2 regions of the Streptomyces sp. NPDC029836 genome follow, and region 1 is predicted to be linked to the other one. Evidence: riboswitches for the same ligand, from Rfam matches in the RefSeq annotation. Region 1 holds a riboswitch; the other holds the start of a gene.
What was found. A riboswitch is a leader RNA that binds a small molecule or an ion and turns the genes downstream of it on or off. The one in region 1 is predicted to bind ZMP and ZTP.

Region 1 (4,202 bases):
TGCCCCCATGTCCACCATGCGGCGAGTCTGCCCCGCGACCGGCGTCGCGGCACGACATTTTCCGGCGGGCCCGGACCGCGCCGCCGACCGACCCTCCGTCCGACCGCTACGGCTGGTCGGGCGGCGCGAGGCGGTCTGTGTGGCCGGCGAAGGACAGGAACAGGGATCGGCGGCTGAGCAGCCAACGGCCGTCAACCCTGCGGAACGCGTCCTCATAGTGCCCCACCTGGGTGGGAATCCGCGGCGGCACGTAGCCGGCCCCGGTGTGCCCGTCGACGCGGTAGGTCGTGAAGTAGGTGGTCGCGTTCGCCGTGGTGGCAGAGGTGAGCGTGACCACGATGTTCGTGCACAGGCGGCGCGAGAGCCGGTCCGCGGGTCGGGAGCCGAAGTAGGCCCTGAGTGCTTCGTGTCCCTGGGACCTTCGACCGTCGAAGGGCCACTCCCAGACCCCGTCCTCGGTGAAGAGCTCGGCCACGTCGCCGGGGTGACCTAGATCGAGTTCACGGACGAACTCCAGGATCACGCGCTCACAGGCCCGCTCGGCGATCAGGCGGTACATGGGGTCGAGGTCTTCGGTGTCCATAGCCTCTTCCTAGCAGGACGGTGGGAACCGTCACCACTGTGTTCCGGCGTCACACCAAGCCGCCGAACGCCCTTGCGGCTCACGGACGTTGTCGGGGCATGTCGCCGCCTCGTCCGACCCCGACGGCCGTGCCCCGCGCGGGTTCGTCGCCCGGAGTGTGACGACGGGGCCGCCGACGTGGTGGTCGCCGGTCGGGATCCGGCAGGTCCACCGCGCATCGGTCATCGGCGACGGGCTGCCATCCTCGTGCGCCCGTCCGGGGCCGCTGTGCGGGCCGGCGCCTACGACGTCGCGCCGCGCGACCGGGGTCCCGGCGAACCGGCCGCCGCCGTCCGTCAGCCCCGGACGGCCGCCGAGCGGGTGTGCGAGGACGGCCCCCGACCGCCTCCGGGCCGAACCGGCCCGCCGCGCCGACGCCCAGGTCAGCCCCGGCCCGCCCCGGCCCGGCCCGAACGGAACGCCGCGCGCGACGGTCGGGTGCGGAGCGGACCCGTCCGGCCCGGGACGACCGGGGACGACCACGGAGGGCCTGGGACGCACCACGGACGGCCGGGCCCCCCGGGGGACGACCGGAGACGGCTCCGGACGGTCAGGAACGTCCGCGGGCCCCCGCGCCGCACCCCCGGCCGCGGCGAGCCGGACGCCGTCGCGCCGGGTCGGGTGGGGTGGGGTCAGAGTGCCGCGAGGTCCAGGCCGGCCTGGGCGGCCGCGGCCTGCACCGTCTGCTCCAGCAGGACGGCGATGGTCATCGGGCCGACGCCGCCGGGCACCGGGGTGATCAGGGAGGCACGGGCGGCGGCCGACTCGAAGTGGACGTCGCCGACGTTGCCGGCGTTGTAGCCGGCGTCCAGTACGACCGCGCCCGGCTTGATGTCCTCGCCGCGGATGAACTCGGCCTTGCCGACGGCGGCCACCAGCACGTCCGCCTGCCGCACGATCGAGGGCAGGTCGACGGTGCGGGAGTGGCAGTAGGTGACCGTGGCGTTGCGCTCCAGCAGCAGCATGCCGGCCGGCTTGCCGAGGATGGCGCTGCGGCCGACGACGACGGCGTGCTTGCCGGTGAGGTCCACGTCGTAGGCCTCCAGCAGGCGCATGATGCCGCCGGGGGTGCAGGAGACGAAGCCGGGCAGCCCGAAGCCCATGGCGGCGAAGGAGTGCATGGTGACCCCGTCGACGTCCTTGCCGGGGGCGATGGCCTCGAAGGCGGCGCGCTCGTCGATGTGGTCCGGGACGGGGTGCTGCAGCAGGATGCCGCTGATCCGCGGGTCCGCCGAGAGCTCGGTGAGGGCGGCGACCAGTTCCTCGGTGGTGGTCGCGGCCGGCAGTTCCACGTGGCGGGAGGTGATGCCGGCCTTGGCGCAACGGTTCTGCTTCATGCGTACGTAGGTGACGGAGGCCGGGTCCTCGCCGACGAGCACGGTGGCCAGGCAGGGGGCGGTGCCGGTGCGCTCGGTGATCTTCGCCGCGAGGGCGGCGGTCCGCTCCGAGATGCGGCGGGCGACGGCGGTGCCGTCCATCAGCTGGGCAGTGGCAGTCGTCATGGGGTCTCCTGAACGTCGCTGCGGATCGCGGTTCGCCCAGGCGCGCGGCAGTCGACGTACGGAGTACGCCGGGCCGCTCCCCGGTGGTGATCCACCCGAACGCCAGTCACGGCCCGCCGCCCACTGTAGTCGACTTATCCACTGGTTCCCCGGCACCGGAGCTGGGACGATCGAGACATGACGCGCACTTTCGACCATCTCGTCGCCGAGGCCGAATCCGTGTCCGTGGACGGCTGGGACTTCTCCTGGCTCGACGGGCGGGCGACCGAGCAGCGGCCCTCCTGGGGCTACCAGCGGCTCCTCGGCGAGCGGCTGGCCGGGGTGCGCTCCGCTCTGGACATCCAGACCGGGGGCGGTGAGGTGCTCGCCGGATCGGGCCCGCTGCCGCCGCTGATGGCGGCCACCGAATCGTGGCCGCCGAACATCGAGAAGGCGACCCGCCTGTTGCACCCCTTGGGCGCGGTGGTGGTCGCGGACGCCGACGAACCTCCGCTGCCCTTCGGCGACGGGGCCTTCGAGCTGGTCACCAGTCGACACCCGGTGACCATCTGGTGGGACGAGATCGCCCGGGTGTTGACGCCGGGTGGCGCCTACCTCTCCCAGCAGGTCGGCCCGGCGAGCGTCTTCGAGCTCGTCGAGTACTTCCTCGGCCCGCAGCCGGAACACGTCCGGCGCGGCCGGCACCCCGACGACGCGGTGAGCGACGCCACGAAGGCGGGCCTGGAAGTGCTCGATCTGCGTTCCGAACGACTGCGGACGGAGTTCCATGACATCGGAGCCGTGATCTACTTTCTACGGAAGGTGATCTGGATGGTGCCCGGCTTCACGGTCGGGCAGTACCGGGACCGGCTGCGCGAGCTCCACGAACGGATCGAACGCGAGGGCCCGTTCGTCGCGCATACCGCCCGTTTCCTCATCGAAGCCCGCAAAACGGACTGAGAGGAGGGCCTACGGAAAGGCGTTCGCGGAGCGGACGGATCTTCGCCGGATCGGTTGCGCGGCCACAGCGTGGCGCAGGTCACTCAATTCAGCGCGTAACGAATCGACTCGGGCATGCGATGAACCGACAGGTGTCCTCGCGCGGCCCCGGAATACAGACCCCCCTCGGGTCTGTTTCCCGAGTTCGCGCGATGATGTCCCGCTCACCCCTTATCTGTTCGCAACGAGAGGCTCCTTGTGTCGCTCAGCCCGTCCCGTACGTTCCCTCCGGAGATCGCCGAATCGGAGGCCCTCGTCGCGCTCGTCGAGCGCGGCCGCGAGCAGGGTCACATCAACGGTGACGACGTGCGCCAGGCCTTCGAGGCCGGACGCATCCCGGTGGACCAGTGGAAGCGGGTCCTGCGCAGCCTGAACCAGGTCCTGGACGAGGAGGGCGTCGCCCTCCACGTCAGCGCCGCCCCCGCCGCCAAGGCTCCCGCCAAGAAGCCCCGCAAGGCGGCCGCGGCCCCGGCCCGCACCGTGACCAAGAAGGCGGCCGCCGCGCCGCGCCCCATCGGCGCGCGCAAGACGGCGGTCCCGGCCACCGCGGCGGCGATATCCGCTTCGTCGACCGGCGCCGAGGAGGAGGTGGCGGCCGAGGCCGCCGCCGAGCCCAAGAAGCGCACGGTCAAGAAGACCGCCGCCAAGAAGGCGACGGCGACCAAGAAGACCGCCGCCGGCAAGAAGGGCGCGAAGGACTCCGACGAGGGCGAGACCCCCGCCGCCGTGGGCGAGGACTGGGCAGCCGAGGACCTCGCCGACGAGCCGGAGGAGGAGGCCCCCAAGATCGGCGGCACCCAGGGCTTCGTCCTGTCCGACGACGACGAGGACGACGCCCCGGCGCAGACGGTCATGGTGGCCGGTGCCACCGCCGACCCCGTCAAGGACTACCTGAAGCTGATCGGCAAGGTGCCGCTCCTCAACGCCGAGCAGGAGGTCGAGCTCGCCAAGCGCATCGAGGCGGGCCTGTTCTCCGAGTACAAGCTCGAAGAGGAGGAGGACCACAAGCCCGCGTTCAAGCGCGAGCTGGAGATCCTCGTCGAGGACGGCCGGCGTGCCAAGAACCACCTGCTGGAGGCCAACCTCCGTCTCGTGGTCTC
Region 2 (4,202 bases), on a different contig from region 1:
CCTTGCCCTCGTAGCGGGTCTCCAGGTCGGGGATGCTGTCGCCCGTGAGGGTGGAGTAGATGGTGAGCAGGTTGCTGACGCCCGGCTTCTCCACGGCGTCGAAACGGATCTCCGCCTCGGTGTCCGTGACCGCGCTCTTGATCTTCTTCTCGGTGACCTTGGGCTCGTCGAGGAGGTTGACGAGGCCCTTGGGGGACGACGCCGACTTCGACATCTTGATCGCCGGGTCCTGGAGGTCGTAGATCTTCGCGACCTCCTTGACGATGTGCGCGGCGGGCAGCGTGAAGGTCGGGCCGAAGCGGGTGTTGAAGCGCTCGGCCAGGTCGCGGGTCAGCTCGATGTGCTGGCGCTGGTCCTCGCCGACCGGGACGGCGTTCGCCTGGTAGAGCAGGATGTCGGCGACCTGGAGGATCGGGTACGTGAACAGGCCGACGGTCGCGTTGTTGACGCCGCCCTTGGCGGACTTGTCCTTGAACTGCGTCATCCGGCTCGCCTCGCCGAACCCGGTGATGCAGTTCATGACCCAGCCGAGCTGGGCGTGCTCGGGCACGTGGCTCTGGACGAAGAGCGTGCAGCGCTCGGGGTCCAGGCCGGCCGCGAGGAGCTGGGCGGCGGAGAGGCGGGTGTTCGCGCGGAGGTCCTTCGGATCCTGCGGCATGGTGATCGCGTGGAGGTCGACCACCATGTAGAAGGCGTCGTGCGTCTCCTGCAGGGCGACGTACTGACGGATGGCTCCGAGGTAGTTCCCGAGGTGGAACGAACCGGAGGTGGGCTGGATACCGGAGAGCGCGCGAGGACGATCAGAAGCCATGGCCACATTCTCTCAGGTGCGGGGGCGCGCTCCGGCCCGGCGCCGGCCGGAACCGGTGCGCCGCGACGACGGCCCGTGCGCCGCGGCCCCGACGTGCGGCGGGACCCGGCCGCGTACCGGGCGGTAGCGGGGCGGCCGGATACCGCCCCGGCCGAGCGACCGCTTTGCGCCGCCGGCCGGGGGTCCGCCGTACCGGCCGAGCGACCGCTTCGGACCCCCGGCCGCCCCGTTCCCCGGGCGGGGAACGGGGCGGCCGGCCGGGCCGGCCGGGCCGGCGGACCGCCGGATCGTCAGGCGAGCGGCAGGCCGGGCGCCGGGAAGGCCGCCATCAGGTCCGTGACCTCCGCGCGGATCGCGGCCAGGGCCGCCTCGTCCCCCTTCGCGGCGGCGTCGACCGACCGGGAGATCCAGTCCGCGACCAGCGGCATGTGCTCCGTCGTCAGGCCGCGCGAGGTGAGCGACGGGGTGCCGATGCGGATGCCGGACGGGTCGAACGGCTTGCGCGTGTCGAACGGGACGGTGTTGTAGTTGACCACGATGCCCGCCCGGTCCAGCGCCTTCGCGGCGACCTTGCCGGGGACCTCGCGCGAGGTCAGGTCCATCAGGATCAGGTGGTTGTCCGTACCGCCGGACACCAGGTCGAAGCCCCGGCCCGACAGTTCGGCGGCCAGCGCCTTCGCGTTGGCCACCACCGCGTGGGCGTACGCGGTGAACGACGGCTGGGCGGCCTCGTGCAGGGCCACCGCGATGCCGGCGGTCGTCTGGTTGTGCGGACCGCCCTGCAGACCGGGGAAGACCGCCTTGTCGATGGCCTTGGCGTGCTGCTCGCGGCACATCAGCATCGCGCCGCGCGGACCGCGCAGGGTCTTGTGGGTGGTCGTCGAGATCACGTCGACGTGCGCCGCCGGGGACGGGTGCGCACCGCCCGCGATCAGACCGGCGATGTGGGCGACGTCCGCGACGAGGACGGCGCCCGCCTCCTCGGCGATCGAGGCGAAGGCCGCGAAGTCGATCGTGCGCGGCAGGGCCGTACCGCCACAGAAGATGATCTTCGGGCGTTCGGCGAGGGCCAGCTCGCGCACCGCGTCGTAGTCGATCCGACCGGTCCGCTCGGAGACGCCGTACTGCACGCCACGGAACCAGGAGCCCGTCGCCGAGACGCCCCAGCCGTGGGTGAGGTGCCCGCCCATCGGCAGGGCCATGCCCATGACCGTGTCGCCGGGCTTCGCGAACGCCAGGTAGACGGCCAGGTTCGCCGGGGAGCCCGAGTACGGCTGCACGTTGGCGTGGTCCACGCCGAACAGGCCCTTCGCCCGCTCGACGGCCAGGGCCTCGACGCGGTCGATGTTCTGCTGGCCCTCGTAGTAGCGGCGGCCCGGGTAGCCCTCGCTGTACTTGTTCTGGAGCACCGTGCCGGAGGCTTCGAGCACGGCGGCGGACACGTAGTTCTCACTGGGGATCAGGCGCAGGGTCTCGGCCTGGAGCGTTTCCTCCGCCGCGACGAAGGACGCCAGTTCGGGGTCGGTCGCGAAGAGGGCGGGGTGGCGGCGCGCGTTCATGGCGGCTCCTCCGGGGTCGATGTCGACAACTCGTCCCCGCGAGGCCCAGGCGAGCGGCCCTGTGTGCGGTCGTGCGCGCACGGCTCCCCCGGAGTCCGTTCTCCGTGCGCCAGTCGCCGTGCGTGGCGCCCACCCTAGCGGGCGCGCCACGAGAAAGGTTTCTCCGTCCGGTCCGCGAGCGAGGATGGACAGTGACGCCACCCTCGTCACAGGACCTGACCGACGATCGGAGACCCCGTGTCGACCACTGCTGATGCCATCCGCGCCGCCGACGCGCACAGCGCGCACAATTACCACCCCCTGCCCCTCGTCGTCGCGTCGGCGGAGGGCGCCTGGATGACCGACGTGGAGGGCCGCAGGTACCTCGACATGCTCGCCGGGTACTCGGCGCTCAACTTCGGTCACGGCAACCGCCGGCTGATCGACGCCGCCCGCGCCCAACTGGAGCGGGTCACCCTGACCTCCCGCGCCTTCCACCACGACCGCTTCGCCGACTTCTGTACGGAGCTGGCGGCGCTGTGCGGCAAGGACATGGTGCTGCCGATGAACACCGGCGCCGAGGCCGTGGAGACGGCGGTGAAGACCGCCCGCAAGTGGGGCTACGAGGTCAAGGGCGTGCCGGACGGCCAGGCCAGGATCGTGGTCGCCGCCGACAACTTCCACGGCCGCACGACCACCATCGTGTCCTTCTCCACCGACCACGAGGCCCGCGACCACTTCGGCCCCTACACCCCCGGCTTCGACATCGTCCCGTACGGGGACCTCACGGCGCTGGCGAACGCCGTCACCGAGAACACCGTCGCCGTCCTGCTGGAGCCCGTCCAGGGCGAAGCGGGCGTCCTGGTCCCGCCTACCGGATACCTGCCGGGCGTACGGGAACTGACGCGCGAGCGGAACGTCCTGTTCATCGCGGACGAGATCCAGTCGGGCCTCGGTCGGACCGGGAGGACCTTCGCCTGCGACCACGAGGGGGTCGTCCCCGACGTGTACGTCCTGGGCAAGGCGCTCGGCGGCGGCGTCGTGCCGGTGTCGGCGGTGGTGGCCGACCGGGACGTCCTCGGGGTGTTCCGGCCCGGCGAGCACGGGTCCACCTTCGGCGGGAACCCGCTCGCCTGCGCGGTCGCCCTGGAGGTGGTCGCGATGCTGCGCTCGGGCGAGTACCAGCAACGCGCCGCCGAACTCGGCGACCACCTGCACCGGGAGCTGAACCTGCTGGTCGGCGCGGGCGCGGTGACCGCCGTGCGCGGGCGCGGGCTGTGGGCCGGCGTGGACATCGACCCGGCCCGCGGGACGGGCCGGGAGATCTCCGAGCGGCTGATGGAGCTGGGGGTCCTGGTGAAGGACACCCACGGCTCCACGATCCGCATCGCGCCGCCGCTGGTGATCTCCAAGGAGGACCTGGACTGGGGGCTGGACCAGCTCAGGTCCGTCCTCGCCGGCTGACCGGCCGGCCGGTCGGCGGGCCGGGCGCCCGCCGACCGGTCAGAGGATGACGTGGGGCAGGAAGCGGGCGTACTCGTCCGTGACCGGTCCCGCCGATTCCCGGATGCCGAGCCCCGCCGACTCCTCCTCGACGACCCACGCGCCGAGCACGACGCGGTTGCCGTCGAAGTCGGGCAGCGGCGCGAGCGCCTGGAAGACGTACGTCTCCCCCTCGGTCGGGACGAACGGCTCGCCCCGCCCGCCCGCCTCGTGCAGCGTGACGCCGGCGCCCTCGCGGCCCAGCAGCGGCTTGGCCACGTAGCCGGGACCGCCCGCGTCGGCGAGCTCGCGCGGGCCGTCGAGGTAGGCGGGGAGCAGGTTCGGGTGCTCGGGGAACAGCTCCCACAGGA

Region 2: another riboswitch for ZMP and ZTP. It lies ahead of ACZ4XJ_RS16555 (serine hydroxymethyltransferase); the one in region 1 lies ahead of ACZ4XJ_RS05400 (bifunctional 5,10-methylenetetrahydrofolate dehydrogenase/5,10-methenyltetrahydrofolate cyclohydrolase).

What each region holds. Positions count from the first base shown of each region.
Region 1 covers NZ_JBVHZI010000001.1:1,170,332-1,174,533, forward strand. The annotation lists gene ACZ4XJ_RS05390 (TOPRIM nucleotidyl transferase/hydrolase domain-containing protein) at 1-18, opposite strand, end outside; gene ACZ4XJ_RS05395 (nuclear transport factor 2 family protein) at 107-583, opposite strand; gene ACZ4XJ_RS05400 (bifunctional 5,10-methylenetetrahydrofolate dehydrogenase/5,10-methenyltetrahydrofolate cyclohydrolase) at 1,255-2,124, opposite strand; ZMP/ZTP riboswitch at 2,152-2,244, opposite strand; gene ACZ4XJ_RS05405 (methyltransferase domain-containing protein) at 2,302-3,063, shown strand; gene ACZ4XJ_RS05410 (RNA polymerase sigma factor) at 3,301-4,202, shown strand, end outside.
Region 2 covers NZ_JBVHZI010000005.1:16,720-20,921, reverse strand. The annotation lists gene trpS (tryptophan--tRNA ligase) at 1-811, opposite strand, end outside; gene ACZ4XJ_RS16555 (serine hydroxymethyltransferase) at 1,102-2,370, opposite strand; ZMP/ZTP riboswitch at 2,407-2,497, opposite strand; gene rocD (ornithine--oxo-acid transaminase) at 2,608-3,813, shown strand; gene ACZ4XJ_RS16545 (glutathionylspermidine synthase family protein) at 3,853-4,202, opposite strand, start outside.